4 regions of the Blautia sp. HCP3S3_G3 genome follow, and region 3 is predicted to be linked to each of the others. Evidence: predicted binding sites of a transcription regulator. Region 3 holds the regulator's gene; each other region holds the start of a gene.
What was found. The regulator HrcA, encoded in region 3, represses chaperone genes, less so after heat shock. The targets are predictions, from matches to a motif close to TGTTAGCACTCNNNNNNNNNGAGTGCTAACA.

Region 1 (8,320 bases), on a different contig from region 3:
CGGGAAGTATCTGGCAGCTGCTGGACGGTATCAAAGAGGCAGAATTAAAAAATGATGCGTTTATGGATATTATGTATGAGCTGATCGGGGAGAAATTCCAGCCGGGTTACTCATTTGCCTGTTTTTTGTATTTCGGTCAGTATGATGTTCCGGTAAAGGGCCGTGATCAGGAATGGATGGAAGGATCGGAAGAAGTGTATACCTATCTTTTGTGTACGATCAGTCGTCTGGAGGGAGAATATGAACCGGGAAAACCGGAGTTTGGTTTCCTTTATCCGGCATTTCGGAACAGGACAGAGGATGCGGCGTATATCAATGTGTTTGAAGAACATCCGGGACGATATAAAAATCTGACGGAGTGGATGATTCAGGTGCAGTGAGTTTTATCGAAAATACGGGGAAAAACTTTCCAGAGAAAGGAACACATTTATGATACAGGAAATAAAACTGCAGCAGGGAGATTCTTCGGTAACCCTTCACATCATACGGTCAGCCAGAAAGAGCATCGGACTGGAAGTCAGGGGAGAGGATGTTCTCCTTCGCATCCCGGCACGATTGTCGGACCGTAATCTGAAACAGTTTCTTGAAGAGAAAAAACAGTGGATTTTGGAAAAATCTGCTCAGATGCAGGAAAGGCAGGAAGAACGTGAAACTACCGGAGCAGTGTCACCTGCTGAGCTATCTGCCGAAGAAATTGAGGCGATCAAAGAAAAAATCGCTTCACGAGTCCGGCACTATTCCCGGGTGATGGGAGTAACTGTCGGCAGGATTACAATCAGGAATCAGAGAACACGCTGGGGAAGCTGCAGCGTCAAAGGTAATCTGAATTTCAATTATCAGCTCTATTATCTCCCGGAAGAACTGCTGGATTATGTCGTGGTTCACGAACTGGCGCACCGCCGGCATATGGATCACTCTGCGGAATTCTGGGCAGAGGTGGGGAAATATTGTCCGGATTATAAGAAACGGCGGGAAAAACTGAAAGAATATAAGCTGGCATAACCGGCGAAACATAAGGTATTTATCGTGGTTTATACTAGTATAATTGGTGAATGAACACGTAAAATGTGTCTTCGCAGGAGAGGGAAATGTTTGTATTACTGTAAAAGATATGGAAAGCAAAAATGTGGAGGGAAATATTTATGATTACCTGTCAGGATATACTGGAACTGCAGCTGGATGGAGTGGAACTGATTGCAGGCGAAGAGGGACTGGATCATCCTGTCACCTGGACTTATATGGTGCAGACCAGACCTTTTGCGGAACACATGAATCAGGGAAATTTTGCCCTGTGCGTCATTGATTATGTGCGTTATGATTTTGAGGAAGCACAGAGGGCTATGGAGGAACTGTACGAACTGGGGATTTCCGGCTTCGCGGTTTCTGTAATGGAAGACCGGGAATGGATTCCGCAGAAAATGATTGACAGAGCAAATGAGCTTGCGCTTCCGTTGTTTTATATCCGCTGGGAAGGGGCATCTTTCGTAGATATTGCCCAGAGTGTGGGAAAGATCATTCTGGAGCATGAGATCCAGAATAAAAGAACGGGAGATTATCTGTATAACCTGCTGTTTGGTTATGACATCAATGACCGATATATCGAAAAAATTTCCAGTCAGTTTGGAATTAATTTTACAAATCCATGCAGAGTGGGAATTATTGTGGCTGACCGAAGATATGGCATTAATCTGGAACAGGATGAACATATCTATGAATATTACGCCAATTACCTGAACTAGGAAGTAATGGCGATGGAAGGAAAACCGATGTTTCTGCGCTTTCTGAATAAGTTTGTGCTGCTGTTTGAAGCCAGAAAGGATAAAAGCATTGAACATGCGCTGGAACAACTTCTGCAGAAGATTGATGCAAGTCCTCAGTTTTACGGAAGTATAAAAAGTACCTGTATTCTTGGAGGAGTCTATACGAATCCGGCAGATTTCGGAAGAAGTTATCAGGAAGCGAAGCGGCTGATTCCCAAGAAAGATATGCTTCCGAATCCGAAACACAAAAAGGTGCTGAGTGCAACAGCCATGGGCATTTATAAATTCCTTTTTAACAATGATAATCATGAGGATATTTTGAACTACTGTAATGACAGGCTGCAGAAACTGGAAGAATATGACCATGCAAACGGAACTTTCCTTCTGGATACCCTGGTGGCTTATTACATGAATGGATTCAGTGTGGGAAAAACAGCGGAGGAACTGTTTATCCACAGAAATTCTCTGCAGTACCGGCTGAATAAAATTCAGGAACTGGTGGATTTTGAACTGGATGATTACATGGAATATCTGGACGTGGTAAACTGTATCCTGATCAAGCGGCTGATGTTTTCCTAGTACATCGTGTTTGAGAATAACAATACGTGTATACCCATATCATGAATTTTTACTGTGCAAAAAGACAAATAATTTTGTGCAAAATGAAAGTTGACGAAAATTGCCCGATGAGTATAATAAGGTTCAACACGACAACAAAGGCGTTGAAGAAAATGAAAATTTTCTTTCAGCGCCTTTTTTGTTGCCAGTACAGAGGAGGATTTTGTTATGAAAAAAAATAATTGGACCAGAATCGCAACTACAGGTATGGTTGCTGCAGCACTTTGTATGACGATGGCAGTTCCGGCAGCAGCAGAAGAGAAAGAGGTATTGAGAGTTGGTATGGAATGTGCTTATGCACCGTTCAACTGGACACAGTAATTACCCAGCAGCCGGCAGCTAATTAATCTTCGTGAGGTGATAACATGGGATTTTTAACAACTGCACTGGAAGATCCGTCGAATTCATTTGAATGGATGATTTTTCTTGCTCACAAGTATTCCAGCATGTTTATCCAGGGAACCTGGCTGACACTTTATATTGCCATAGCAGGTACGATTCTTGGTTTTGTTCTGGGATATGTGGTCGGAATTATTCAGGATCAGAAAATTAATCAGGGAGACAATGTTCTGAAGAAAGCCTTTTTTAAGATATTAAAAGCAATTTGTTCGGTATATGTGGAACTCTTCAGGGATACCCCAATGATCGTACAGGCCATGGTCCTTTATTACGGACTCAGACAGGCAAATACCGGAATCACACCTCTGGTTGCAGGTATTATGGTCACTGTTCTGAATACGGGAGCTTATATGGCAGAGACTGTACGTGCAGGTATCGGTTCTATCGATCTGGGTCAGAGAGAAGGCGCCTGGGCAATGGGAATGTCTCCTATGAAAACCATGCTCTATATTGTACTTCCACAGGCTTTCAAAAATATCATCCCGGAAATGGCGAATACATTTCTGACGAATCTGAAAATGACATCTGTGCTGAATGTTATCGCCGTACAGGAATTATTTATGGCTGCAAAGACAGTTGGTGGAAACTATTATAAGTACTTTGAATCCTATCTTGTGATCGCAGTGATTTATTTTGTACTGTGCTTTGTCTTTAACAGATTGTTTGCTGTCATGGAAAAGAAAATGAAAGGCAGTGACAATTATGTGCTGGCAGTCGAATATATGGATAATCCGTAAGGAGGCAGATTATGAGTGATGCGATTATATCCGTAAAGGATCTGAGTAAATCATTTGGAGATTATGAAGTACTGCGTAAAATTGATTTTCACGTAAATCCGGGTGAGATCATCTGTATTGTGGGTTCTTCCGGTTCCGGAAAATCTACTCTGCTCCGCTGCATTAACAAACTGGAAAAACAGACCAGCGGCAAGATTATGTACCATGGCAAAGAAATCGGGGATGTACAGAGGGAAATCAATGAATACCGGTCAAAAGTAGGAATGGCGCCTTTTATCAATGCAAAGCCATCGCAGCTTTCCGGTGGTCAGAAACAGCGTGTGGCAATTGCGAGATCTCTTTGTATGAATCCGGAGGTTTTACTGTTTGATGAACCTACATCAGCTCTGGACCCGGAAATGGTGGGAGAGGTTCTGAATGTTATGAAAGAACTGGCAACTACCGGGCTTACGATGATTATTGTGACACATGAAATGGCATTTGCGAGAGATGTTTCCTCCAGAACGATCTTTATGGATCAGGGCTATATTGTGGAGGATGCGGCACCGTCAGAGTTGTTTGTGAATCCAAAAAATACCCGTACCAGAGAATTTCTCAGCAGATATCTGGCAGGGTAAAGGGAGGCGTTGGAAATGGAAAAATTTGTTGTGACCTTTGCCCGTGGTTTTGGCAGTGGTGGAAAAGAAATTGCATCCATGCTTGCAAAAGATCTTGGGATTCACTGCTACGAAAACCGTATTCTGACACTGGCAAGCCAGATGAGCGGGCTTGACGAGAAACTGTTTCTGGATATCAATGAACGAATCCGCGGAAATGGAGGCTTTACCAATTTTCTGCGGGGACTCCCGAAGTCCAGACAGTATATTGCAAGAAATGAAAAGTTTGTTTCAGATGACCGGCTGTTTGAGTATCAGTCACAGATCATCAATAACCTTGCGGATCAGGAATCCTGTGTAATTGTAGGAAAATGTGCGGATTATGTCCTGAGAGACAGACCGAATGTGGTCAGCATTTATATAGAAGCACCCCGCGCATTCTGTGTAGAGCGCACCATGCAGAAAATGAAAGTGTCTGCCAAGGTTGCTTCCGCGACCATTGAGAATACGGACAAATACAGGGCAGACTATTACAAATATTATACACATGGAAATTACTGGACAAATCCTGTCAATTATGACATGACTCTGAACAGTGAAAAAGTCGGAGTGGAACGGTGTGTAAAAGTAATTGAAGAGTACATGATCCTGAAAGGCTTGATTACGCGGGAGATGATTTTATCAGAGCGGTCTTTGAATGAAGAAGAAAAAGGGAGCTGATTCTTGGAAAAGGGAAGCTGATTCTTAGAAAAAGGATAACGGATTCTGAGAAGAGACGTTGATTCCGGAAAATGAACAGCAGGAGAATTAATAGAATAAAGATAATCATGAACGGTACATGGACAGGTAGTGGTCTGTGTGCCGTTTTTTTTTGTGTAATTCTTCACAATTATGTTCACAAATTCTTCACAAATAAATTAGCACTCACCTGTTGACAGTGCTAATAATAAGTGTTATATTACACATAGAACAAAAAAGAAACAAAAAAGGAGCGATGACTTATGTTAATGCCTAGTATTTTTGGAGAAAATTTAATTGATGATTTCTTTGGATTTGATTATCCGCACAGAACCCATCAGACAGCACAGAACCAGAATCTGATGCGTACAGATGTAAAAGAACATGCAGACGGTTATGAAGTAGATATCGATCTTCCGGGCTTTAAGAAAGAAGATATTCATATGGAACTGAAAGATGGATACCTTACCGTCGGAGCTGCAACCAGCAGTAAGAAAGACGAAAAGTCTGAAGAAGGCAAATATATCAGACGGGAACGTTTCACCGGAAATGTCATGAGAAGCTTTTATGTTGGTAAGGATGTAAAGGAAGAAGATATTCATCCGAAATACGAAAACGGTATCCTGAGTTTCACAGTACCAAAGAAAGATGCAAAAAAAGCAGTAGAAGAAAAGAACCATTATATTACGATCGAGTGATGATTCAACAGAGACAGTGAATAGTTAACACAACTTTTTTGTAGTACGAATGTTACAGAAACCACATTCGGATTGGATAAGAAAGAAATTGCCATGGAGGATGACTGGCACCTCTTAATATAAATATAAGGCTGTATATCCGCAGATTTTGCAGATATACAGCCTTTTTAGTGCAATTTTCAAACACGATCCAGGTCAGTGAAAAGTGTTTTACATTTTCCTCTGATAGATCAGATATCAAGCAGGTCGCTGTACACTTTCAGAGCGCCATCGGTATTGTGGGCAAGTACACGTTTTGCAAGGACTTTACCAAGCTGAACGCCTTCCTGGTCGAAGCTGTTAAGGTTCCATACAAATCCCTGGAACATGATCTTGTTTTCGAAGTGAGCCAGTAATGCGCCGAGAGCTGCCGGTGTCAGCTGGTCACCGATAATGATACTGGACGGACGGCCGCCGTTGAATTTTTTATTCAGGTTTTCGTCATCCTTGCCGCATGCAAATGCTACAATCTGGGCAGCAACGTTTGCACAGAGCTTCTGCTGGCTGGTGCTGTCTTCGATGTCAACGTCCACACCAAGCTGGCTCTTCTTAAATCCGATGAACTGCAGAGGAACGATATCAGAACCCTGATGCAGGAGCTGGTAGAAGGAATGCTGTCCGTTCGTACCAGGCTCACCGAAAATAACCGGACCTGTTACGTAATTTACAGGCTCGCCGAAGCGGTTTACAGTTTTTCCGTTGGATTCCATATCACACTGCTGTAAATGTGCCGGGAAGCGGCTTAATGCCTGAGAATACGGAAGAACAGCAGTAGCAGGATAACCCTGAACATTTCGCTCATAAACCCCGATCAGAGCATCCAGCATATCCGGGTTCTTTAATAAATCTCTGTTCGTTGCAAGCTGGTCTTCAGCAGCAGCGCCGTCCAGAATCTGTGCAAATACTTCCGGTCCGAATGCAAGGGAAAGGATAGCTCCGCCGACAGCGGATACGGAAGAATAACGTCCGCCGATATAGTCATCCATGAAAATTGCTGCAAGATAATCATCGCTCTTTGCTAATGGAGAGGTTTCGCTGGTTACAGCAAGCATATGCCTGGATGGATCTAATCCGGCTTTTGTCAGGGCGTCTTTTACGAATGCTTCGTTAGTAAGGGTTTCCAGGGTTGTTCCGGATTTGGAAACAACGATGAACAGCGCGTGTGCAAGGTCTGTGGCAGCAAGAACTGCAGCTGCGTCATCAGGGTCAACATTGCTGATGAATTTTGCTTCCATTTTAAAGGTATTGTTGGCTTTTGCCCAGTTCTCCAGAGCGATATAAAGAGCACGGGGGCCAAGGTCGCTTCCGCCGATACCGATCTGAACAACAGTGGTAAATTTCTCACCGGCTTCGTTGGTGATTTCACCTGCATGGACTTTGTTTGCAAAATCGGCTGCTTTTTTCTGCTGTGCAGTGTAGAATTCACGCTTGTCCACACCGTCCACTACAACCGGATTTCCCAGCTGTCTGCGTGCCAGATGATGAAGAACCATACGTTTTTCTCCGGTGTTGATCACTGCACCGTTATATAATTCTTCAAATTTGTCAATAAGCTGGGCTTCGTCAGCCAGTTCAGCCAGTGCAGCTAAAACGGTTTCGTCCACCTGTTTGGCTGCATAATTGAAGCTCAGACCTTCTGCCATAGGTGTGCTGTAACCGGATGCACGCTCTGCGCCTTTTTCGCCGGACATAGCCTCAGCGATATTTACATGATCTTTCAGACCGGAAAGCTTGCTGTAGGAAGCAAGTGTATCCAGATTTTTCCATGTTGCCATAATACGATTCCTCCTTTAATTGGTGTGATTGCATATGATCAATGAATCACAGAGTTCTACAGCAATTATACTGAAAAAATCATATAATTTCAATGATAGATTTTATCACAGGTTTTGGCAGAAGATAGAAGACAGAATACATCTTTTCTTGTCCGGAAAATTAATGCACTATTAAAAGAATAAGCAGTTCAGTTTTTTCCACATGATTTTGAAAGATTGTGAGTATGGGTATGCAGAAGATTTCTTTATAATAAAGATACCATAAATAGAGAAAAGGAGAGACAACTATGAAAAAGTTTTATCAGTATCGCCTGGTCTGGCCGGCATTATTTCTTTACAGTGTGTTTTTCGTAATACCGGCAATTATTGGAATTGGCTATTCCTTTACTGACTGGAGCACTTTTCACAATTCGGTATCTTTTGTGGGATTGGATAACTTTGTTAAAATATTCCAGGACAGAGAATTGTCGAGAAGTCTTGTAAACACACTGAAATATGCAGTGGTTGTGGTTATATTTAAAAATGGATTGGGACTGCTTCTTGCGATTGCGGTGAACACCAAATTGAAAGGAAGAAATATTTTCCGAATGATTTTTTATGTTCCTGCAGTCATTTCTACTATCGCAGTTGGATTGATTTTTACACAGATCCTGCATCCGAATGGAATGCTTAACCATGTACTCGAGTTGGTAGGACTGTCATTCCTTCAGCAGAGATGGCTGGTTGACAGCAAAATTATCATGTATAGTATTGCTGCGGTAAGTATCTGGCAGTGGACAGGTTATCATATGACAATTTATCTTGCCGGTATTCAGGGAATTGATGAAACCTTTTATGAAGCAGCAAGAATAGACGGGGCTACATTCCTGCAGGAACTTCGCTATGTAATGATTCCTCTTTTACGTTCATCCATTAATATTAATGTGATTTTCAGTCTTATTGGCGGAATCAAGGTATTTA
Region 2 (8,320 bases), on a different contig from region 3:
GGGTCTTTTGGTATCATGAGTTGCCATCCTTTATCCTTGTGATGAACTCCCCATCCTGAACATCCAGCACAATTGTGTCTCCGGTATGGACATCACCGGACAGAATCCGTCTTGCAGCGAGCGTCTCCACATTTTTCTGCAGATAACGTTTCAGCGGACGGGCTCCGTAAACCGGATCATATCCTTCCTCAATAGACAGCTTCTTGGCTGCATCGGTCAGTTCCAGGGAAAGTTCCTGGTCAGAAAGACGCTTGTTCAAATCTTTTACCAGTAAGTCTACTATCATACCAATATTGTCTTTTGTCAAGGGCTTAAATAAAATTGTTTCATCAAGACGGTTCAAAAATTCCGGACGGAAGTGATTTCTCAGGTCATTCATCACCTGTTCTTCCGCTTCCGGTCTGATCTCACCGTTTTCATCAATGCCTTCCAGCAGATACGGAGATCCGATATTGGAAGTCATGATCAGAATCGTATTCTTGAAATCCACAGTTCTTCCCTGAGAATCGGTAATTCTTCCATCGTCCAGCACCTGAAGAAGGACATTGAATACATCCGGATGTGCTTTCTCAATCTCATCAAAGAGAACAACGCTGTACGGTTTTCTCCGAACTGCCTCTGTAAGCTGGCCGCCTTCCTCATATCCTACATATCCGGGAGGCGCTCCGATCAGTCTGGATACAGAATACTTCTCCATATACTCACTCATATCGATACGGACCATATTCTGCTCATCGTCAAAAAGTGTTTCCGCCAGAGTCTTGGCAAGTTCTGTCTTACCGACGCCTGTTGGTCCAAGGAACAGGAAGGAACCGATTGGCTTGGTAGGATCCTTGATTCCCGCTTTGGAACGGAGAATCGCATCCGTCACACGGCGGACACCTTCATCCTGTCCGATCACACGCTTATGAAGCTGCTCTTCCAGGCCAAGAAGCTTGGTTCTCTCTCCTTCGGTCAGTCTCGTCACTGGAATTCCGGTCCAGCGGGAAATGATTCTGGCAATCTCATCATCCGTCACTGCCTCATGAACCAGTCTGCGGTCACTTTCTTTTACATTACGCTCTTCAATTTCCAGCTGCTGCTGCAGTCTCGGGAGTTCCCCATACTGAAGCTCTGCAGCCTTTTCCAGATTATAGTCCTGCTGGGCTTTCTGAATCTGTTTGTTGACATCTTCAATCTGCTCACGGAGTTTCTGCAGTTTCTCCACCGAATGCTTCTCGTTATCCCACTGTGCTTTCTGGGTATTGAAGGCATCCCGCATCTCTGCCAGTTCCTTCTGAAGATCTGCAAGACGTTCTTTACTCAGGCTGTCTGTTTCTTTTTTGAGCGCGGATTCTTCGATTTCCATCTGCATGATCCGGCGCCGCTGTTCATCCAGTTCGGTAGGCATGGAATCCAATTCGGTCTTGATCAGAGCACATGCCTCATCCACAAGGTCAATGGCTTTGTCCGGAAGGAAACGGTCAGTGATATATCGGTGGGACAGTGTTGCCGCTGCTACCAGAGCACTGTCGGTAATCTTGACACCATGATAAACTTCATAGCGTTCCTTCAGTCCACGAAGAATGGAAATGGTATCTTCTACTGTCGGCTCATCTACTGTCACAGGCTGGAAACGGCGTTCCAAAGCTGCATCCTTTTCGATATACTGACGGTATTCATCCAGCGTCGTGGCACCGATACAGTGCAGTTCTCCTCTGGCAAGCATGGGTTTCAGCATATTGCCTGCATCCATGGCACCGTCGGTCTTGCCGGCACCTACGATCAGGTGAAGCTCATCAATGAAAAGAATGATATTTCCTTCACTCTTTTTCACTTCCTCCAGAACTGCTTTCAGTCGTTCCTCAAATTCGCCTCTGTACTTGGCACCTGCCACCAGAGCTCCCATATCCAGGGCAAAAATCTTCTTATTTTTAAGTCCCTCCGGAACATCTCCTGCCGCAACACGCTGGGCAAGCCCTTCAATCGCCGCTGTTTTGCCTACGCCGGGTTCCCCGATCAGAACCGGGTTATTCTTGGTCTTACGGGAAAGAATACGGATGATATTCCGAATCTCCGCATCACGGCCGATCACCGGATCCATTTTCTGATTGCGGGCTTTTTCTACCAGTTCCTCGCCGTATTTGTTCAGTGTATCGTAAGTAGCTTCCGGATTATCGCTGACTACACGCTGATTGCCTCTGACTGTGGACAAAGCCTGCAGAAAGCGTTCTCTGGTAATGCCGAATTCCTTAAGGATTTTCTGCATACTGGGGCTTGGCTGTTTCAGAATGGACAAAAACAAATGTTCCACAGAAACATATTCGTCTCCCATGGCCTTCGCTTCATCTTCGGCACTTACCAGAGCCTTGTTCAGATACTGGCCGAAGCGGAGTTCTCCGCCGGATACCTTTACTTTTGCATCCAGGGCTTTTTTTACTGTATTCAGAAAATATTCCTTATTAATCTCCATCTTCTCGATCAGTTTGAGAATCAGGCTGTCTTCCTGTGTCAGAAGAGTATACAGAAGATGCTCCTGCTCGATTTCCTGGTTGCCGTATTCATAAGCGACTTTCTCCAGGTTCTGGACAGCCTCAATGGATTTCTGTGTAAATTTACTGATATTCATAGGCTTTCCTCCTTATATGAAAAACGTATTTCGTTCTTCTTCTGTTCTATGTGGAATATAACACTTTTCTTTTCCTGTGTCAAGTGTTTTGTTAGCACTTTCTTTGAGCGAGTGCTAATTTCTTTAATTGTTCTTTCTATAAAATTCTGTACTTTTTCCCCATTTTATGCTAAAATTTTTCTATTCCATTTCATCATTTTATACAAAGGAAGGTTCATATGCTGCAAACAATTGAAAAAATCAACAGTATTGTCAACGATTTCATCTGGGGTGTACCGGCTATGATCTGCATCATTGGTGTCGGTCTGTATTTAAGCATCCGGTCCGGATTTATTCAGATTCGCAAATTCCCCTACGCTATGAAATGCACGATCGGGCGAATGTTCCGCAAGAAAGAAGCGGCGGACGGTGCCCTCACTCCATTCCAGGCTGTCTGTACGGCACTTGCTGCTACCGTAGGAACCGGTAACATTGCAGGAGTTGCCGGAGCAATCGCAATCGGCGGACCAGGCGCTGTATTCTGGATGTGGATTTCTGCCCTGCTTGGTATGTGTACCAAATTTTCCGAAGTAACGCTTGCCGTTCATTTTCGTGAAAAAAATAAACAGGGAGACCTGGTGGGCGGACCCATGTACTATATCAAAAACGGTCTGGGCAAAAAATGGATCTTTCTTGCATACCTGTTTGCTCTTTTCGGTGTACTTGCCGTATTTGGAACCGGAAATGCCACACAGGTCAATACCATTACTGCAGCCATCAATTCCGCGCTGCTCAATTACCATGTGATTTCCGAGTCCGGAGTTTGCATCAGCTGCCTGATCATCGGCATCGTCATCACGATTCTTGTCGGCCTGATTCTTCTCGGCGGTATCAAGCGTATCGGAAAAGTTACCGAAAAACTGGTTCCGGTTATGGCACTGATCTACATCATCCTTGCAATTGGCGTGATACTTCTGAACATCAACCGGGTTCCGGCTGTTTTTGCTTCTGTTATCAGAGGTGCTTTTCAGCCTTCTGCAGTAACAGGCGGTATTGTGGGAAGCTTTTTCCTCAGCATGAAAAAAGGTGTCTCCCGCGGTATTTTTTCCAACGAAGCCGGTCTTGGTACAGGATCGATCGCCCATGCCTGTGCGGATACACGCAAACCTGTGAAACAGGGCTTTTTTGGAATCTTTGAAGTATTTATGGACACCATCGTGATCTGCACGCTCACGGCTCTTGTCATTCTCTTAAGCGGAGTGAACGTTCCCTATGGATCAGCCGCAGGTGCAGAACTGACTATTTCCGGTTTTACAGCTGTTTACGGCAACTGGGTTTCTATTTTTACAGCAATTGCCATGTGCTGTTTTGCCTTCTCCACCATCATTGGATGGGGACTTTACGGAGCACGGTGTATGGAATTTCTTCTCGGAAGCAGAACGATCCGGCCGTTTATGGTACTCTACTCACTGGTTGCACTTCTTGGAGCTACCGTTGACCTTGGTCTGATCTGGAGTATCGCAGAAACCTTCAACGGACTGATGGCAATCCCCAACCTGATTGCACTGTTTCTTCTGGCTCCGGTTGTTATACAGCTCACCAGAGAGTATTTCCAGAACGACGAAAATAATAAATAACAGGAAACAATCCTGTATCATATAAGAATCATGGAGGAAATGAAATGTCTGAATTAAGTGATAAACTCAGAGCAGAGTTTAAAAAAAGTGATGATGAAAGAGACGCATTGATGAATACACCGGAGGATGTAGAGCGCTGGGACAATATTGTCTACAGCCACGAAGACCGGAATATTCAGAAACTGGATGTTTACCGTCCAAAGCAGGCTGAAGGAGAGGATCTTCCTGTGATCATCAGCGTGCATGGCGGCGGATGGGTATATGGTGACAAAGAGCGTTATCAGTATTACTGCATGAGTCTGGCTCAGCGCGGTTTTGCAGTTGTGAATTTCACTTACCGTCTTGCTCCCGAGCATCAGTTCCCGGCACCTCTGGAGGATTTGAACCTTGTGTGCAAATGGGTCATGAAACGTGCGGGAAGATACCATTTTGACACAGAAAGAATCTTTGCCGTAGGCGATTCTGCAGGAGCTCATCTTCTCGGTCTCTATGCCGGTATCTGCACCAATCCTGATTATGCAGCAAGATACGAATTTACAGTTCCGGAAAACTTTGCGCTGACAGCCATTGCGCTGAACTGTGGTGTCTATGCACTGGAAAATGGCGATCCCGACCAACAGCTTGCACTGGAACTGATGAAGGATTTCCTTCCTGAACAGGGCTCTGATGAAGAACTGGAGAAGATCAATGTGCTGAACCGTATTACTGATGTTTATCCGCCGGTATTCTGCATGACTTCTGTAAATGATTTCCAGAAGATTCAGGCACCGTTGCTGGTAAATAAACTGATGGAAAACAATGTACCGTTTGTCTTCCGTGTTTTCGGTGATAAAATCAATCAGCTTGGACATGTCTTCCACTGTGATATCAAAACAATTGATGCAGCACAGTGCAACGATGCAGAGTGTGACTTTTTCAGAGAATTCTGCTTCTAACGTATCCTTTCGTAAATTACTATACCAATAACGCAGAATATCTGGTGCAGTTATTTTGAAAACGAGGGAATCAAGTACATCGAAAAATAAATGACTGGCTATATCACGCAGAATGATTTTCTCATATACAAGGCGGAGGAATGAGGCGATGCGGTGGCATCGTCGATTGACGACAATGCAGCAGATGAGAAATCAGGCAAGTGATATAGCTGGTTATTTATTATTCGATGTACTAGTATAAGCCACAATAAATACCTCACCGAAACATATGGTTATTTATTGTGGGTTATACTAGCGTGTTTGAAAATTCATTACTGTTTTTAAAAAACAGATATTGATAATGTGGAGGAAACTAGCATGAAAATATCAACAAGAGGAAGGTATGCAATCCGCGTGATGCTGGATCTGGCAGAACATAACCAGGGCGAATATATTCCTTTGATGGATATTGCCCGAAGACAGGAGATTTCTGAAAAATATCTGGAAGCCATTATTTCTACCTTCAGCAAAAACGGCTTACTGGTTGCACTGCGCGGGAAAGGCGGCGGCTATAAACTGGCCAAATCACCGGAGGAATATACCATCGGCAGCATTCTGAAACTGGCAGAAGGTTCTCTTGCACCGGTAGCCTGTCTGGAAGATGTTCCGAACAAATGTCCAAGAGCAGCCGAATGCAAGACTCTGAGCATGTGGGAAGGCCTTTATAAACTGATTGACGAGTATTTTGACGGGATTACACTGCAGGACCTGCTGGAGTCAGGAACTGACGGAGGAGATTATGTCATCTGACTGCGGATTGCTCCCGCAATATATTCCCTTCCGTCGTAGAGCGTGTTTGAAGGGCCGTCTTATATCATTGGAAATACATAACATTATCCTAGAGCGTGTTTGAAAATATACGAAAAGCAGATTTCATTTCTCTGTACTTCAACTACCGTACAGAAATGAAATCTGCTTTCTATTTTATGGAAAATTGAGAAACTGAAAATATGCAGAAATACATTCCGTCAGATTCTGTCTTTTTCTATTTTTTCTGTTCTTCTCGTAAATCCATCACATTCTTCTTTTCTGGTAATTCCATCACGTGCTTCTTTTCTGGTAAATTCAGCACATTCCTGCAGTATTTACACCAGATAGCCTGCAGCAATTTTATCCACACCTTCTGCGTCTTCTGAAATCCACTCCTCGTAAGACTTACCACTGGCGGCAACCGTCTTTCCAAGTTCTACAAGGAATGCCGGAATACGATCCTGCAGAATGGTTCCTGCTTCATGACCAAAAGCTTCCTTTCCCTGGGATTCCCTGCCGTTCACATACAGCACAAATGCCGGCTGGGATTTGCCGTCAATAGATTTTGCTGCACCGCGGAATCCAAGAGCACCGGTCTGATGTGTTCCACAGGAGGACGGACATCCGGAAATATGAATCTGCGGAAGTGCTCCATCCGGGATGGACGCTTCTCTTACTGCATCCACACAGACCTGCAAAAGTGCCTGAGAATCGCGCAGTCCAACCTGACAGATGCTTGCACCAATACAGCTTACCGATGTTTCAAACAGCGTACGTGCACCATCGCTGGTCAGATTCAGAACTTTTTCCGCTTCCGAACCAGTCAGGTTGATGATATATGCCCCTTCATCCGGAGCCAGACGCATCTCCGCATCCGGAATTTCTGCAAGAAGATCACTGAGTCTGCAGAAAGTTTCCGCAGATGGCTGACCTCCGATCGGATGCCATGCAACTGTATAAAGTCCTCTCTGCTTCTGCGGAAGAACACGAGAACCGGAAGCCTCCGTTCCATCTCCTGTTTTTTTGCATTCCGGAGCTGTTACAGAAATTGTAAGATCTTCTCCTGATGCAAAAACTTCCTCCAGTTTTTCCAGATATGCTTTTTTGTAATTTTCTGCGCCGCCAAGTACATCCTGCATATAGCGGGTTCTGGCTTTGGCACGATTTTCATAATTTCCGTAAGCACGGAAGGTAAGCCACATTGCCTTGATATAATACAGAATCTTCTCCGGCTCAACTGCCTCTGCCACTTTTACTCCGAAACGCGGATTGTTGCCGAGACCGCCTGCGCTGTAAACATCAAATTTCCCATCTTCTCTTGCTGCAAAACCAAGGTCGCGATAAGTGGCATGGGGATAGTTTTTCGGTGAATTGGAGAAACATACCTTCAGTTTACGCGGCATTTTTTCAGTCTTGATAAAATGCATCAGATATTCTGCAGCCGCTTCTGCATACGGGATCACATCAAAATACTCTTCTGCCTCCACACCAGAAAGCGGAGAGCACATCACATTACGGGGAAAATCCCCGCCGCCTCCCATGGTAACAATTCCACAGTCCAGTGCCCCTTCCATAATATCATAAATCATTTCCGGCTGAAGGTCGTGAAGCTGAATGGTTTCACAGGTTGTAAAATGGATACGCTGTATATGAAAACGACGGATTGCATCAGCAGTAAACGCCATTTTCTCTTTCGTTACACGTCCGGCTGTCATTCTCAGACGAAGCATGCTGGCCTGTCCGCCTTTCTGTGCATAGCTTCCGTACAGGCCGGAAAATCCTTTGTATTCGTTTTTCTTAATCTCACCTTTATAAAATGCATCTGTTTTTTCCCGAAAAGCGGCCATTTCCTGTTTCCAGGACATCGGTTCAATTTTTTTCATCACAAACCCTCCAATATAAGATATTTATCTCATCTGTCTGATATCTGTTATACATAAAATTCTGCCGTCTGCTGCATGCAATTATGCAATAAACATGTACGGAACAGTTAACATTCAGATATATTGAATCTATGAAAATGATTATAAAATCGTTTCAAACGGATGTCAACCAGGTGGCTCTGTATTTCCAGATTCTGTCTATATTTGAGATGCTAACTTGTTGAGTCTCTCTGGAATTCTTCTTTATTTCTTTTTGCTGAATCTCTCCGGAATTCTTTTATATTTGTTTTTGCTGAATCTCTCCGGAATTCTTTTATATTTGTAATTCTTTACAAATGCTTCCAATGCCAGCTTTTGCAAATTCATAATTGACATATTTTTTTCAGATTCATATAATAAGGGGGCAGAAAAATCTGCCGCATTCTGGAATTTTTTCTTCAGACTTCCAGTCATTACACAAAAGCAGGAGGATAACATGGTAAAAGAATA
Region 3 (8,320 bases):
GCATCTACTACATCATCACCGTAGCCTGCTTCATTACCGCCCTGAGAAGCTCCGCCGCCCATGTTCATATCCGGGCCTGCCTGGCCGCCAGCCTGCTGAGCCTGTTCATACATCTTGGAGAACAGTTTCTGTGCGCTTTCCATCATCTTCTCCTGTGCTGCTTTGATGTCAGCAACCTGAGAATCTGTGATTTCTTCTACATTTGTAGTCTGAGCAAGAATGTCTTTCAGTGCATTCAGGTCAGCTTCTACTGCTGCTTTATCATTGGCATCCAGTTTGTCACCAGCTTCTTTCAGTGCATTCTCTACCTGGAATACCATGGAATCTGCATTATTTCTTGTATCAATTGCTTCTTTGCGTTTCTTATCCTGTGCTTCGAATTCAGCAGCTTCTCTTACTGCCTTGTCGATTTCGTCATCGGACATGTTGGAACCTGCAGTAATGGTGATGTGCTGTTCCTTACCTGTTCCAAGATCTTTTGCGGATACGTTTACAATACCGTTGGCATCGATATCAAAAGTAACCTCGATCTGCGGAACACCACGACGTGCTGGCGGGATTCCATCCAGACGGAACTGTCCTAAGGATTTGTTATCTCTTGCAAACTGACGCTCACCCTGTACAACATTGATATCTACAGCTGTCTGATTATCTGCTGCTGTGGAGAAGATCTGGCTCTTCTTGGTCGGGATTGTTGTATTTCTCTCGATCAGTCTGGTTGCGATACCGCCCATGGTCTCAATGGACAGAGAAAGCGGTGTAACATCCAGAAGAAGGATATCGCCTGCGCCTGCATCACCTGCAAGTTTACCGCCCTGTACGGAAGCACCAAGTGCTACACACTCATCCGGGTTCAAAGATTTGCTCGGCTCTTTGCCTGTCAGCTGTCTTACTTTGTCCTGTACAGCCGGGATACGTGTAGAACCGCCTACCAGAAGTACCTGACCAAGTTCAGCTGCTGTAATACCTGCATCAGACAGTGCACGGCGAACCGGCTCTGCTGTCTTTTCTACCAGGTCATGTGTCAGTTCATCGAATTTTGCTCTTGTAAGATTCATATCGAAGTGCTTCGGTCCTTCTGCTGTTGCAGTGATGAACGGAAGGTTGATATTGGTAGTTGTTGCGGAAGAAAGTTCTTTTTTCGCTTTCTCTGCAGCTTCTTTTAATCTCTGAAGAGCCATCTTATCATTGCTCAGATCAACGCCTTCTGCTTTCTTGAATTCAGCAAGCATCCAGTCTGTAATCTTCTGGTCAAAGTCATCACCGCCAAGACGGTTGTTGCCGGCTGTGGAAAGTACTTCGATAACGCCGTCACCGATTTCGATAACGGAAACATCGAATGTACCGCCGCCAAGGTCGTATACCATAATCTTCTGTTCTTTTTCGTTATCAAGACCGTAAGCAAGCGCTGCTGCTGTCGGCTCGTTGATGATACGTTTTACATCAAGACCTGCAATCTTACCTGCATCCTTGGTTGCCTGACGCTGTGCATCATTGAAATACGCCGGAACAGTGATAACTGCTTCTGTAACTTTTTCTCCAAGATATCCTTCTGCATCTTTTTTCAGTTTCTGAAGGATCATTGCGGAAATTTCCTGCGGAGAATATTTCTTGTCATCAATTGTTACACGGTAATCTGTACCCATTTCTCTCTTGATAGAAGAGATTGTCTTTTCTGCGTTGGTAACAGCCTGACGTTTTGCAGGTTCACCTACCAGACGCTCTCCTGTTTTTGTAAATGCCACTACGGACGGTGTTGTTCTTGCACCTTCTGTATTTGCGATAACGGTAGGCTGACCACCTTCCATAACTGCTACACAGCTGTTTGTAGTACCTAAGTCAATACCAATGATTTTTCCCATGATAATTTCCTCCTGTATTTATAAATCTATATAAAATAATTAGTTCGCAACTTTTACCATACTGTGGCGCACAACAAAATCCTTGTATGTGTACCCCTTCTGAAGTTCCTCCACGATGATATTATCACCGACGGATTCATCCTCCACATGCATCACTGCATTATGAAAATTCGGATCAAATTCCTGACCAACTGCTTCGATCGGTTTTACGCCAAGATCATCCAGAGTTGTCAGCAGCTGTTTGTAGATCATTTTCATTCCGTCTGCAAATGCATCTCCCTCAGGAGCCTGTGCAAGACCTCTCTCAAAGTTATCAACAACCGGAAGAATCTTCTCAACGATTTCCTTTGCTCCGATAATATACATGCTTGCTTTTTCCTTTTCGGTACGCTTGCGGAAATTGTCAAATTCTGCCATGCTTCGTTTTAACCGGTCTGTCAGATCTTCAATCTGCTGTTCGAATTTGTCTTTTTCTTTTTTCTTCTTTCCAAAGAAGGATGTTTTGGTTTTTGTCTCCTGTCCGTCTTCGGATGATTCCTGTGCAGTTTCTTCGTTTTCCTCTCCTGCCGGTTCATTCTGCTGAGCATTTTCTGCTGTTTCTTCAGTATTCTGCTCTGCTGTTTCCTCTTCTGCTGCAGATTCTGTATCCGGAGAAGTAAGAATTTCTTCTTCCTGCACTTCAGATGTGTTCTTTGTTTCTTCTGACACTCTTTTTCTACCGCCTTTCTATTCCAGCTTTTTTCTGAATATCTTATCCAACTCGACTTTCAGAGTCTTCAGGTTATCTACGACATTCTCATAATCCATTCGCTTGGGACCGATGATTCCAATGGTTCCGGTCATGCCTTCCCCGAGTTCATAAGTGGCTGTCACAACGCTGCAGTCTTTCATAGTCTTGATCGGAGACTCATTGCCGATATAAACCTGAATTCCGGTATTATCCGTATCTGCAAGCCGTTCCTTCACAAGATCTGCCAGCTGCTGCTTCTCCTCAAAAGTGGAAATCAGCTCGGTAGCCTTGCTCTTATCCGAAAGCTCCGGATATTTGAAAAGGTTCGTAGCGCCTGACGTATATATTTCCATATCTTCTTCATCCACATGTATCGTAGCTGCAACCGCGTCGAGTACGGTGGCTACCACACCGCTGTGTATACCTGCCTGCTCTTTCAGTCTTGCGATCATCCCCAGATTGATATCCTGGATGGGCAGACCATTCAGATTGGTATTTAAAAGAAGATTCAGTTTCAAAATCGTTTCATCATCCATTTCTTCATCCAGATTAATAATCTGATTACGGACGACGTTATTCTCACAAACCACAACTGCTACAAGCTGCAGTTCACTGACTCTGGACAGCTGAATGAATTTCAGGCGGCTGCCGCTGTACTGCGGTACGGAAATCATAGTCGCATAATTGGTATTGGACGCCAACAGCTTCGCAGCCTGCTTCAGGACTTTCTCCATCTTGTCCGTCTTCTCAAGTACCAGCTCACGAAGTTCCGCAACTTCTGATTCCTTTTCTTTCATCAGTTCGTCTACATAAAGACGATAGCCCTTGTCAGAGGGAATCCTGCCTGCCGATGTATGCGGCTGGACAATGTATCCCAGGTCTGTCAGGTCGGACATTTCGTTGCGGATGGTAGCAGAGCTGACATTCAGATCCGTATATTTGGAAATCGTTCTGGAACCAACCGGTTCGCCTGTCTCCATGTATGTCTTAATAATGGCCTTCAGAATTTTTTTCTTACGGTCACTCAGCACTTCTTCCATGTTTCCACTCCTTTCTGCCCGCTTTGTTAGCACTCATTTTGAAGGAGTGCTAACATTTACATTGTTAAGATAGCACCGTTGCTGTGTTTTGTCAATAAAGAAACGAAAATTTTTTTATTTTTTATAGTGGTACATTAGATGATAATGTATATTTACGCAGTATTTTCATATTTAAAGGCTTGGAAATTTTTGCTGCAAAAATTCTGTCCGGGTTGATATGAGATTTCCAAGTACATTCGCCCTGTCGATCATTTTCTGAGGAACTTCTTCCCTGTCCTCCAAATTCAATGCCACCGCTCCTTTAAGTAATAGGCAGCTTCCTTTGGCTGTCTGTCCCTTGTAAAAATTCCTTTTTTATTGCCGTTCATCCGCATGATGCCTTCCGTTGTCTGGAAATCTGCAAAGTTCCAGACAAGCTCACCGGTAATAAAATCATACGAGTCAAAGACCCTGTGGCACATTTCCAGATATTCAATCTGGTATTCCTGGCCCCACATTACAGAAGGAAGCTTATGTTCTGCAGCACAGGTATCCGCGCCATACTCTGTAAATACCACAGGCTTATTGAGATCCAGTGCCTCCCACGCATCCATCTCCCGGTGAAACGCCTCTTCCGCATCTGAAATCTCATAGCCGCCCATCACATACCATCCATAGTACCGATTAAAGGACAGGAAATCACTGAACTGGTAACATTTGCAGGTATCCGGCTGGGAGTTCATGATCATGGCAAAGGTTCTCGGGCGCTTCTGCGGATCCAACTCCCCAGCCCGGTCAAACACCTTCCGGAAATAAGGTACAGCTGCCTCATCTGTCGTCTCCGGCTCATTCATCAGGCTCCAGGCAATGACACAGGCATGATTCTTGTCCCTGCAGATCATGTCCTCAACACACTGCAGATGGTTTTCCAGGAGCCTGGGAATCGTCGCTTCCTGAAAGAATGCTGTCTGTTTTCCCGTACTTGCTTCCGCAAAGTTCGTCTCGCTCTTAAAGAGGCCTACAGCAGCAACCTCATCGATCACCAGAATCCCTTCCCGATCCGCCATCTGATAAATTTCCTCACTGTACGGATAATGAGAGGTACGGAAGCAGTTGGCATTGATCCATTTCATACACTCAAAATCCCGTTTCATGACTCCAATGTTAAAGCCCCGTCCTACAATGTCGCTGTCCTCATGTTTTCCGAAGCCCTTCAGATAAATCTTCTCCCCGTTCAGAAGAATATCTTTTCCTTTTATTTCCACGGTACGGATTCCGATCGGTTCAAAATATTCGTCGATCAGGTTTTCTCCATCCATAATACGTATCACAAAACGATACAGATAACCGTCACCCACATTCCATTTGTGTACTCTCGGAATCAGGAGCTTTCCTTCTTTTCCTGCTGCGGAAGCTACCTTCTGTCTGTCCGCATCATAAACATCCAGGATAACTTTATGCTGTCCTGTTGTTTCCACACAGTACTGAACAATGGCATCCTGCCCCTTAAAGGCATGGACTACAGAAAAATCTTCAATATGTTCTTTGGGATATGCGATCAGTTTCACCGGTCTCTGAAGCCCTGCATAGTTATAAAAATCAAAATATGGCTTGCTCATTTTTTTGCCGTTTCTCAGAACTTTTGTTTCTCCGCAGGGGATGCTGGTTACATTCAGCTCGTTGTTCACCAGAACTACCACCTTATTGTAGGAATTGTAGCGGACAATATCCGTCACCACTGCTGAAAACGGTAAAAATCCGCCTTCATGCACCGTTACTCTGTTTCCATTCACATACACTTCCGCACGATGGGTAGCACAGCCAAACCTGACTGCAACCTCTTTTCCTTCCCACTCTCCAGGCACAAAAAAGTCTGTCTCATACCAGAAATCCCCGGTATATTCCCGGATATCCTTTTCTGTGTAAAAATCCTGAAAACTGGCTGGCACCGGAATCATATCCGGGGCAGGCAGCCCGTACTTCCATCCTTCCTCATGACCGCACTGCTTCTCGTCCAGCTGAAACTTCCACATCCCGTCCATGCTGACCGCCCGGCGAGATTCTGTATCTCTTGGATATAACATCTGACATGTTCTCATAATATTGTTTTCCTTTCTTCTAATGGACATTTATAAAATGCTTTTCATGTTTTATAACTGCTGTATCAGTCCGAACTCCGTAGGAATCACTGATATGACGGTTTTGGTATTTCACGGAATCATCCCATGTCGGTTGCAATAAAAATAGAGAATTCCATGTCCCTTTTTCCGGAATCTTATGGAAATATCCTGTTCAGGATATTCCGCGAAGATATTCACATTTTTAATTCTGCATCCTTGATGCCATCCAGCATATCCTTCCCGGATTTCTCTACGATCCGCTTCGCAAACTTAAGTCCGACACCCCTGATCAAACCGAAATCCAGATATTTTTCAATTCCATAAAACGTTACCGGAAGAGTCTCCTCATATTTCTCAACAGAAAACTGTTTTCCATACTTTACATCCCCTTTCCAGAATCCATCCAAGAACAGAACCCACATGTGTATCCGGCATGGTACCCACAACCGTGACCAGATTGTGATACTTCTTTACGGCACACTTTAATACTGTGCAGCCATTTTCTTCATTCTGGTATGTAATTTTCTCCACCACACAACGCAAGTACTCCATTAATCCAACCTTTCCTGCTTATCATTAAGAATTTCAAGAGTCCTGTCACAAAATCCAATTCTTCCAAAATACTTATCCCGCAAATTCACAAACAGCTTTACTTCTTCTGAATCCGCTCCGTACATTCTAATTGCCGCTTCATAAAAAAGTGTAATACTGCTTCTGACTTTCATACAGTCAACCTGCCACATTACTGACAACAGGTCTGTTGTATTTAATTCCAGCAAAGCTGAAGATATCTCCATCAAACGATCATGAAGGGTCCTGTTTTCTAAATATGCCATTGCGCCTTCAAGTCCAGGCACACCATATTTCTCACAGTAAAAAGATTTACCAAGGCCCTCAATTTGCGGCCATATATACCAGATCCAGTGTTCCTCTTTATTCCCCGCTTTTATTTCTTCCAGCGCTTTTTCATACACAGTTTTTCCAGTTCCATCAAAGTACATATCCTGAGCTTTTATATATTTTTGAAGATCATCTGGTCTGTTGTGATATTTTCCTGTATTTCCATGTTTTACATTTGTGTCCTGCGTAATGCTTTTCTTCCTGTATTCTTCCTGTTTTCCATTCATGTTCTCCATATTATTCTCCCTGCCGCTTAAAAATATTGCTCTTCCCTCTACTACTTTTTAAAATGCAGACACTTCTCCGGGCAGGCTGCAGTGCACTTCCCGCAGCGTATGCATTCCGGCGAAACTGATATTTCCTCCGGAGAAAGATCCATCGGACATGCTTTTTTGCATGCCATACAAGAGCTGCACCTTTCTTTTTCCCAGTGAATCTGTACAAGACTGAAACGGTTGAACCACCCGTAAACGGCTCCCAGCGGACAAAGATACTGGCAGAAAGGCCGATATACTTTCACTGACAATACCAGAATCACCAGTAAAATCCCCAGCTTCCAGAAAAAAAGAAGACCAGCCTGGCTGCGAAGCTGCCCATTCGCCCCAAGGAGCGGCAATGCTCCAAATAAAGTCCCTGATGGACAAAGATACTTACAAAAAGCAGGTATCTTTGCAAATCCACTGAACAAAAACGTGGAACCGACACATACCAGCAGAGCAAGTACCACATATTTCCCATACTTTAAAATATGGTGAAACGGCAGTCTTTTTCTCTTTCTGAAAACAGGAATTTTATGTAACAGATCCTGAACCAGCCCAAAGGGGCACAGCCAGCCGCAGACAAAACGCCCAAGAAGGCTGCCGAACAGAAAAAAGAATCCGATCACTGCAAAAGGCACCCGGAAGCCTTGCTCATTCAAAACAGCCTGCAATGCTCCGATCGGACAGGAACCCACAGCTCCCGGACAGGAATAGCAGTTCAATCCCGGCGCGCAAATATATTTCAAATTTCCCTGATAGATTTTTCCATTTAAAAAGCCGTACAGATACCCATTACTCAAAATGGTATATATGATCTGAACGGCCATTCTTAACCTTTTCATCTTTTCACCCGATCCCGATACATTCCAGGCAGATCATGACCGCCTTTCTCCAGATGATATCCAACTGCCCCTGTGCCGCACCGATGCTCAGAAACAAAATACCGGCAATCATTCCCGCAAGCCATCTGCAGCCTTTATTGTTTTTCCAGAAGCTCATCGATCATTTCCTTCCATGCATCTTTATCTCTCGAACCTACGACAGTATCTATTATCATTCCATGATCATCGAAGAAAAAAGTAGTCGGAACTGCCGTCACGTCTGTCAGCATCGCATGATACAGGGATTCATTCAGAAGTAAATGCGGGTAAACTGCTCCGGTCGACTCAATCAGCCCGGAAGCCTTTTCCAGCGTACTCTGGTCTGCCCCATCCTGCACATCACTGATAATACCAATGATCTGAAACTCTTCACTGTCATACTCACCGGAAAGTTCCCCAAGATCCGGCATTTCATTCAGGCAGGGATTACAATAAGTCGCCCATACATTGATCATGGTAAGCTTCGATTCCGCAAAAACCCCGGAAGTAACCTCGTTTCCCTCCATGTCCTTTGCCTCAAAGGCAACCGGAAGAGGAAGTGCATCTGA
Region 4 (8,320 bases), on a different contig from region 3:
GAAATTCTCGGCATCAGGCCGGAGGAATGTATGGTATTTGGAGATGAATTCAATGATATTGAGATGCTGAAGTCTGTTCCCTGGAGTTTTGCCATGGCGCATTCCAAAGATGGAGTCAAAGCTGCAGCTAATTATGAAACAGAGCGGGTGGAACCTGTGCTGGAGTGCCTGATCCGCATGAAAGGAAATATCGAGGAGGTAATCAAACATGTACAGTAAAGAAGCAGTAGAAACATTTTTGAAAAATCAGGGTCAGCTTTTTGATGAGTCAGTAGCGGACAATTATGAGGAGGCTGAGGAATTCCTGGAAGACTGTATGGCAGTGGAAGTGAATTCCATAAAGGAAGTGAAAGAGTATCTGGAAGATGCCGGTGCAGACCTGGAAGGAATGTCTCTGGATGAACTGGAGGAAGCATGCGAAGTTTTTGCACTGCCGTCCGGAAAGTATCTCATTGTAGAAGCTTAGTATGTTTGAAAATGGCTCCAGAGGAAAATTCAGATTACATCTGAGAAATCCGGAGTGCTAAAATAGACGTACTGAAACAGAGAGTCTGTTTTTTTGTTATACATAAATAAAAGAACCGAAAAGAAAAGGAGGAAGGCTTATGAAGAAATCCAGAATCCTGGCAGTTGTAATGTCAGTGTTGATGATGATTTCCATGCTGCCTGTGACAGTTTTTGCAGCGGAGGAACCGGCCACGGAGCTGAGCGGTGAATTGAAAATCAAAGGGGCGGCTGCACTGGATGTTACATTAAGCGCAGATTATACCAAAGTAAAACCGGAAGGACTGACGGATGAGGACGTTACTTTCCTGTGGGAAAGAAAGGTGTCCGAATCGGATAAGGATCCTCTTGTAGAACTGAGCAAGGAAAAGACCTATAAAGTGACTGCAGAGGATATCGGCTATAAAATCGTACTTACGGTGACCGGTATTGAAGAAAAAGGAGTTACCGGTGAACTGAAAGTAACCAGCAAAGAAGTTACAGAGACCATTCCGGAAGAAGAACTGGCAGAGGAAGAGAATCAGGAGATCATTTCGGAAGAAGTTCAGGAAGAGATTCCGGCAGAGGAAACAGAAGAACAGATTCCGGAGGAAGAAGTTCTGGAACAGGATCAGTTTGAAGAGATTTCGGAAGAAGTTCAGGAGGAAATTCCCTCAGACAGTGATGTGAACGAAGCGGTGATTGAGGAAATTCTTGTAAACGAAGAGGTATATAATGCCGATGCGGAAGAAGAGGAACTGACAGAGACTGTGGAACCCGGAACAGAGGATACAGAAAATGCAGAAGAGGAACTGATGCCTCTGGGCGAGAGTATTCCGGAGGAATCGCTTACCTATTCTGCTGAAGTCTACACTGCAGATGGAAGCGGAATTCTGGATTTTGGAATTGCTGCGTCAGATGCAGTTGGAGACGTGGAATACCAGACTGTTACAGTAAAGAATACCGGAACAGGAACTTTACACTTTGAGAGTATCAGCCCGGAACACTTTATGGTACAGGATATTACGGAACCGCTGGAATCCGACGGAGAAATTTCTCTCTGGATCGTTCCGAGAGAGGGAATTGCTGCCGGCACCTATCAGGATACAATTACCTATACGAGTGAAGAAGGCGCAGAAGTTTCCTTCCAGGCAGTGCTTACTGTCCAGGAACAGGAAGATACAGCTTCTGAAGAGAATGTTTCAGAAGCAGATCCGATAGAAGAGAGTCTGATTATTGAGAATATTTCGGAAGAATTGAATATGGAAGAAGAGCCGGATATCGACGGGCAGGCAGAAGAACCTGTTTCAGACCCGGACAATTCCGGAGAAAATACAGAACCTGACGATACAGGAAACGGTGATGGTGAGGAAACAGAAGTTTCTGTTTCGGTAAGTCCGGATTTGCTGGATTTTGGTACAGTAACAGAAGGGTATGAGACAGCACCGGAAGCGCAGACGGTCGTGATTACCAATACAGGAAGTACAGAAATTACTCTGGTACAGCCGGTCAGCGAAAATGACTATTATGTGATTGACGCTCTTTCACAAGCAACACTTGCACCGGGAGAGAATGCAGAGTTTACCATTCAGCCGACGATTGGGCTTGGTGCCAACAGCTATTCGGATGTGCTCTCTATTGTAAGTGATAAAGATGAGGCGCTTGGGGATGTGACAGTTTCCTTTAAAGTTACTCAGGCAGAGAACCATTTGCTGACGATTACTCCTGACAGTCTGGATTTTGGAACTGTGGAGGAAGGATATGAGACAGCTCCAAAAGCTCAGACAGTAACTGTTACGAATGCTGGAAATGTAAAAGAGACACTGGGACAGCCGGTAAGTGACCGATTCGAGATCAGTGAACTGTCTTCCTATGAACTGGAGCCTGGTGCAAGCTGTACCTTTACTGTACAGCCCAAATTGAATCTGACAGACAGTTTTACAGAAGAGATTTCTGTTCCGAATGATGCGGGAACATCGGTATCTTTCTTTGCATCCATTGCCGTTGCAGCAAAGAAGGATACACCTGTAAAATTAGTAGAAATCCAGAAACCCGGCGATATCAGCGGACTTGATAATGGAACTGAAAAAACAGCAGAAGCTTTTGGACTTCCGTCAACGGTTGTGATTAAGACCAGCAGCGGAGAAATGAAAGCAAAAGTGGCATGGGATGTGAAGGGATGCAGTTATGATCCTGCCAGCACGGCTGCTCAGACGTTTTCTGTAAAAGGTACGGTTTCTCTGCCGGAAGGTGTGACGAATCCGGATAATATCAGTCTGGTAACAGCGGTAAAAGTAACGGTGAATGCATACGAGGCAAGCGTTGTATCCGCAGAGGATAATCAGATTACAGGAATTACTCCGAATGGACAGTATACCACGAAGTCCACCATTTCTTTCACTGCAGTCGGTGCCGGAATGGATAATAAGAGCCCGCGTAAGGGAGATATCCGTTACCTGCCGTTCAGCTGGTCTGTGATCAATACCAATACCTGGACATCTGCGCCATACGCCGCAAGTTTTGGAATGGGCAGAAGCGGAGAATATACTCTGACCGTTACCTTTAATCGCCAGAAATATGATGGAAGCAATTGGGTAAATACCGGAGAACAGGATATCAGGAAGGTGGCTTTCAGCGTTGTACAGGCTGCTGATCCGACCGTGACTCCTACACCGGGAGCAAATCAGAGAAGTGCTGTTCAGACAGGAGATGATACGCCGATTCTTCCGCTTGTAGTGATTTTGATCGCTGCAGTTATCTGTATTGCAGGTATACTGGTTTATCGCAAAAAAAAGAAATAAGATATTGGAAATGATTGTTTTTTAATGAAACAGGCAGTGAGAAAGAGGGACAGTGCAGGAGCATTGTCCCTTTTGCTGTCAGAAATTAAGACAATGGATTGGTTTAATTATAAAATTATTAGCACTCAATAAAAATGAGTGCTAAATTCTTCTTGACATTTGGACAGAACCGTATTAGTATAGTGCATAGACAAAAAAGAAAAGAATCTGCCGGACGATTTTGTATACGGATATCTGTGTCTGCGGATATTTTGCCGGATACGATTGCCTGTGTGGATATCATAAATTTATTTAAGAAAAAGGAGTGTGTAAACCATGGCTGCAAAACATGGAAATTTATCAATTAACAGTGACAATATTTTCCCGATTATTAAGAAATGGCTGTATTCAGATCACGACATTTTTGCCCGTGAAATGATTTCTAACGGATGTGACGCGATTACGAAACTCCGTAAGCTGGAAGTGATGGGAGAATATACATTTCCGGATAAATACAAACCGAGCATCCAGGTCATTGTGAACCCGGAAGAAAAAACTCTGAAATTTATTGATAATGGTATAGGTATGACTGCGGATGAGGTAGAAGAATATATTACCCAGATCGCATTCTCCGGTGCAACAGAGTTCCTTGAAAAATATAAAGACAAAACTTCAGATGATCAGATTATCGGTCATTTCGGACTTGGATTTTATTCCGCATTTATGGTAGCTGATGAGGTGCATATTGATACACTTTCTTACAAAGAAGGTGCAGAACCGGTTCACTGGAGCTGCGATGGCGGTACAGAGTATGATATGCAGGAAGGCAATAAAAATACCGTTGGTACGGAAATCACCCTTTTCCTGAATGAAGATTGTCTGGAATTTGCAAATGAGTATCGTATGAGAGAAGTCATTGAGAAATATTGTTCTTTCATGCCGGTGAATATTTATCTTTCCAAAGCAAATGCAGAGCAGGAATATGAGACCATCGATGAAGCGGATCTGAGAGAAGATGATGTTGTTGTAGAACACATTCATGAAGATGCCAAAACAGAGGAAAAAGAAAACGAAAATGGCGAGAAGGAAATCGTTGAGATTTCACCTGCAAAGGAAAAAGTAAAAATCAATAAACGTCCGGTTTCTCTCAGTGATACAAATCCATTATGGATGAAACATCCGAATGATTGTACGGATGAAGAATACAAAGCCTTTTATCGTAAAGTGTTTATGGATTACAAAGAGCCGTTGTTCTGGATTCATCTGAATATGGATTATCCATTTAATCTGAAAGGTATTTTATACTTCCCGAAGATCAATACAGAATACGATTCTATTGAGGGAACGATTAAACTGTATAACAATCAGGTGTTTATTGCAGATAATATCAAAGAAGTTATCCCGGAATTCCTGCTTCTTCTGAAAGGTGTGATTGACTGTCCGGACCTTCCGCTGAATGTATCCAGAAGTGCTCTTCAGAATGATGGATTTGTGAAGAAAATTTCCGAATATATTGCGAAAAAAGTGGCAGATAAACTTACCGGCATGTGTAAGACTGACAGAGAAAATTATGAAAAATACTGGGATGATATCAGCCCGTTCGTAAAATTTGGATGCATCAAAGATTCCAAATTTGCAGAAAAAGTCAGCGATTATGTATTGTTCAAAAACCTTGATGGAAAATATCTGACCTTAAAAGACTGCATCGAAGAGAATAAGAAAGAAGCGGAAGCTTCCTCAGAAGAAACAACAGAAACAACAGAAGCGGCAGAAGAGAATACTTCTGAAGAAAACAAGGATACGTCTTCCGATGATAAAGAACCGGAGAAAACGACGATTTTCTATGTAACAGACGAGGTGCAGCAGAGCCAGTACATTAATATGTTTAAGGAAGCAGGCAAGGATGCCGTGATCCTGAAACATAATATTGATTCTCCATTTATTTCACATCTGGAGCAGAAAGATCAGACGATACAGTTTAAGCGTATTGATGCAGATGTAACAGAAGAACTGAGAGAGGAAGGCAGTGCAGATGAAGATACTGCTAATAAACTGACAGAGCTGTTCCGCAAACATCTGAACAAAGAAAACCTGGAAGTGAAAGTAGAAAAACTGAAAAATGCTTCCGTTGCAGCTATGATGACACTTTCTGAAGAAAGCCGTCGTATGCAGGATATGATGAAGATGTATAACATGTATGGAATGGATCCTGGAATGTTTGGCGGTGAAGAAACACTGATCCTGAATGCAAATCATCCGCTGGTACAGTATGTGGCAGAACATGGTGATGCAGAGCACACCCAGGTAATCTGTGAACAGCTTTATGATCTGGCAATGCTCAGCCATAAGCAGCTGTCTCCGGAAGAAATGACCAAATTTGTTCAGCGCAGCAATGAAATTCTGATGCTGCTTACAAAATAATTGCCTCTGTTTGGAAGGAAAATAAGAGAGCTTTTATGTGGACTGTGAAAATCCGCATAAAAGCTCTTTTTATGTGAAAATTCGAATAATAGAGTTTTCTATATGAAAATTTGCATAAGAGATTTTTTCTCATATAAAAATCTGTATCAAAACTTTTTTGTATGAAAATATAAAACAAATCCTTTTTTATTTGACAAAAAGAGTAAGAATGCGTATGCTATCATGGTATTATATTCTGACAGACAAAGGAAGAATCTTTTCTAAATTTGTCGAATTTAATAGAGTTTGCTAGATTAATCGAAAATTTCATGTTTTTGTCGTATGATATAGAAAAAAGAAAAGCAGAACTCAGAAATATGATGGACAAATAGTAAAGAAATCATGACTGAAGCTGCAATTGTGGAGGAGTACTATGAAAGAAATATACAGATTAATCAGAAAATTAGGAGCAACATCGAAGTATAAGGGATATTACTTTGTGGCAGAAGCAGTAAAAATTTCGATGGAATCGCAGGAACGTCCGATCAGGATTACAAAGGATATTTATCCGTATCTGGCGAAGAAATTTAAATCGACTCCTATGAATGTGGAACATGATATACGAACATTGATCAATGTCTGCTGGACAGTAAATAAAGATTATCTGGACAGTATCGCCGGATATCCATTGATTTACAAACCGACCAACAGTGAATTTGTGGATATGCTGGCTTATTATCTGACGAGCAATGAAAAAGAGGCTGAGTTCGTCAGAAAAGAACTTGTATAAAAAGAGGCTGAGTTCGTCAGAAAAGAAATTATAAAATAATGGCTGAGCTCGTCAGAAAAGAAATCATATAAAAAATGGCTGAGCTCGCCAGAAAAAAAATCATATAAAAATGCATGAGTACGTCAGAAGAGAAACATATCTTAAAAAACGAAAATAATGTTATAATTCCTCAAAAATAATATTGTGGCGGTGGAAAAAATCTTTCACCATGGTATCCCATTGATGCTCCGGTGTTTTGTCAGGCAAAAAGGTATTCAGAGAAATACCGGTGGTACACAAAAGTTCTTTGTTTTTATACTGGAGATTGAGATACATTCCGCTGATCATTTCCGGAGAAAAGGAAAGGGTTTGATTTTTATAAACATTCTGTATCTGCCGTACCGGAAGCTGGAAGATAATTTTGAAATGCAGGGGCGTGCGTTTGCCGCGTATGACAGAATAGCAATAGGGTTTGGTTTCTTTCCAGGAGGAATAGGAAATATTATTCTGGTTCAGGATACTGCATTGGTCAGAATCAAAAAAGTCCTGTCGGATTTTTCCATCGATGGAAAAGCGATTAAATGTAGTGATATCTGCTTCCACCAGCTCAAACTGGTCAAAAGTTGTTCCAATCAGGAGCTGATTCATAAATTCTTTAAGATCTGTTATTTTCAGTGCCAGCATTTTTTATGTCCTTCCGAGTTTTCTGTTTCTATTATAAATCAGAATGAAAAAAAAGAACAGAGTTTTTCCGAAAAAGGCTTTTCAAACAGAAAGGCATGTGTTAAGATAGATGTGGTATTTAAAACTACATATTACGGAAAAGAGGACAATATAATTGAGCTATAAAATTGTGATGGACAGTTGCGGAGAACTTCTCGATGAGTGGAAGAATGATGACAGGTTTGAATCCGTTCCTCTGACCCTGATGGTTGGAGATGACAGTATTATAGATGATGAAACATTTGATCAGAAATCATTTCTGGAAAAAGTGGCTGCATGCCCGGAATGTCCCAAGTCTGCATGCCCTTCACCGGAACGTTATATGAGAGCCTATCAGTGCGGGGCAGAACATGTATATGCCGTGACTTTATCGGCAGAATTAAGCGGATCTTATAACAGTGCGGTACTGGGAAGAAATCTGTATCTGGAAGAACAGGAAGACAAAAAAATCCATGTATTTAATTCCCGTTCCGCATCAGTCGGAGAGACACTGATCGCGCTGAAAATTCAGGAATGTGAAGAAGCTGGCATGTCATTTGAAGAAGTGGTGGAGCATGTGGAAACTTATATTAGTGAACAGCATACCTTTTTTGTTCTGGAAAACCTGGAGACTCTTCGCAAAAACGGACGTTTGAGTACGGTAAAGGCGCTTGTGGCTAATGCGCTGAAAATCAAACCTGTCATGGGCTCCACGGATGAAGGAACCATTTGCCAGCTTGATCAGGCAAGAGGAATGAATAAGGCACTTGTAAAAATGGTAGAGCATGTTGTGGCAAAAACAGCAGACAGTGCCGGAAAGACGCTTGCAATCAGTCATTGTAACTGTGCAGCACGTGCACAGTTGCTTAAGGAAGCTATCCAGGAACGGATCGAGACTGCACGCATTATCGTTCTGGACACGGCTGGAGTGAGCAGTATGTATGCAAATGACGGTGGTGTGATTGTTGTAATATGATACTTTTCTTTTGACAGAGATTATGGTATAATAAACCCAGATTTTGCGGCTGACAGAGAAAGGAAGTTGGAATTATGAGCCAGAAGAAAGTGGATGCTTATAAACAGGAAAAAGCAAACCGTCAGAAAATCATGAAGAGAGAGAAAAGAGTCCTCAGACTGGAGAAAATCCTCGCATTAGTAGTCTGCGTGGCAGCAGTTGCCTGGATCG

Region 1: ACTNEW_RS07755 (Hsp20/alpha crystallin family protein) is a predicted target of HrcA. The motif match lies at 5,026-5,056, and genes of this name have one in related genera.
Region 2: clpB (ATP-dependent chaperone ClpB) is a predicted target of HrcA. The motif match lies at 2,698-2,728, and genes of this name have one in related genera.
Region 4: htpG (molecular chaperone HtpG) is a predicted target of HrcA. The motif match lies at 3,401-3,431, and genes of this name have one in related genera.

The regions. Positions count from the first base shown of each region.
Region 1 is NZ_JBQHXR010000006.1:26,344-34,663, reverse strand. It holds gene ACTNEW_RS07795 (DUF4317 family protein) at 1-380, shown strand, start outside; gene ACTNEW_RS07790 (M48 family metallopeptidase) at 430-1,002, shown strand; gene ACTNEW_RS07785 (PucR family transcriptional regulator ligand-binding domain-containing protein) at 1,143-1,739, shown strand; gene ACTNEW_RS07780 (PucR family transcriptional regulator) at 1,752-2,339, shown strand; gene ACTNEW_RS07775 (hypothetical protein) at 2,547-2,699, shown strand; gene ACTNEW_RS07770 (amino acid ABC transporter permease) at 2,744-3,514, shown strand; gene ACTNEW_RS07765 (amino acid ABC transporter ATP-binding protein) at 3,523-4,131, shown strand; gene ACTNEW_RS07760 (cytidylate kinase-like family protein) at 4,147-4,830, shown strand; gene ACTNEW_RS07755 (Hsp20/alpha crystallin family protein) at 5,112-5,546, shown strand; gene ACTNEW_RS07750 (glucose-6-phosphate isomerase) at 5,777-7,360, opposite strand; gene ACTNEW_RS07745 (carbohydrate ABC transporter permease) at 7,648-8,320, shown strand, end outside.
Region 2 is NZ_JBQHXR010000021.1:819-9,138, reverse strand. It holds gene ACTNEW_RS13335 (DUF4250 domain-containing protein) at 1-17, opposite strand, end outside; gene clpB (ATP-dependent chaperone ClpB) at 14-2,608, opposite strand; gene ACTNEW_RS13325 (alanine/glycine:cation symporter family protein) at 2,827-4,224, shown strand; gene ACTNEW_RS13320 (alpha/beta hydrolase) at 4,269-5,159, shown strand; gene ACTNEW_RS13315 (RrF2 family transcriptional regulator) at 5,517-5,948, shown strand; gene ACTNEW_RS13310 (nitrite/sulfite reductase) at 6,284-7,831, opposite strand; gene ACTNEW_RS13305 (CDP-alcohol phosphatidyltransferase family protein) at 8,307-8,320, shown strand, end outside.
Region 3 is NZ_JBQHXR010000001.1:115,771-124,090, reverse strand. It holds gene dnaK (molecular chaperone DnaK) at 1-1,862, opposite strand, end outside; gene grpE (nucleotide exchange factor GrpE) at 1,902-2,570, opposite strand; gene hrcA (heat-inducible transcriptional repressor HrcA) at 2,589-3,632, opposite strand; gene uidA (beta-glucuronidase) at 3,917-5,710, opposite strand; gene ACTNEW_RS00600 (hypothetical protein) at 5,926-6,138, opposite strand; gene ACTNEW_RS00595 (YrrC family ATP-dependent DNA helicase) at 6,086-6,283, opposite strand; gene ACTNEW_RS00590 (DUF1810 family protein) at 6,283-6,867, opposite strand; gene ACTNEW_RS00585 (4Fe-4S binding protein) at 6,909-7,733, opposite strand; gene ACTNEW_RS00580 (CD1871A family CXXC motif-containing protein) at 7,738-7,890, opposite strand; gene ACTNEW_RS00575 (TlpA family protein disulfide reductase) at 7,868-8,320, opposite strand, start outside.
Region 4 is NZ_JBQHXR010000005.1:119,233-127,552, forward strand. It holds gene ACTNEW_RS07495 (HAD family hydrolase) at 1-219, shown strand, start outside; gene ACTNEW_RS07500 (glyoxalase) at 209-466, shown strand; gene ACTNEW_RS07505 (choice-of-anchor D domain-containing protein) at 606-3,284, shown strand; gene htpG (molecular chaperone HtpG) at 3,600-5,684, shown strand; gene ACTNEW_RS07515 (sporulation initiation factor Spo0A C-terminal domain-containing protein) at 6,097-6,453, shown strand; gene ACTNEW_RS07520 (DUF5721 family protein) at 6,613-7,116, opposite strand; gene ACTNEW_RS07525 (DegV family protein) at 7,271-8,110, shown strand; gene ACTNEW_RS07530 (hypothetical protein) at 8,185-8,320, shown strand, end outside.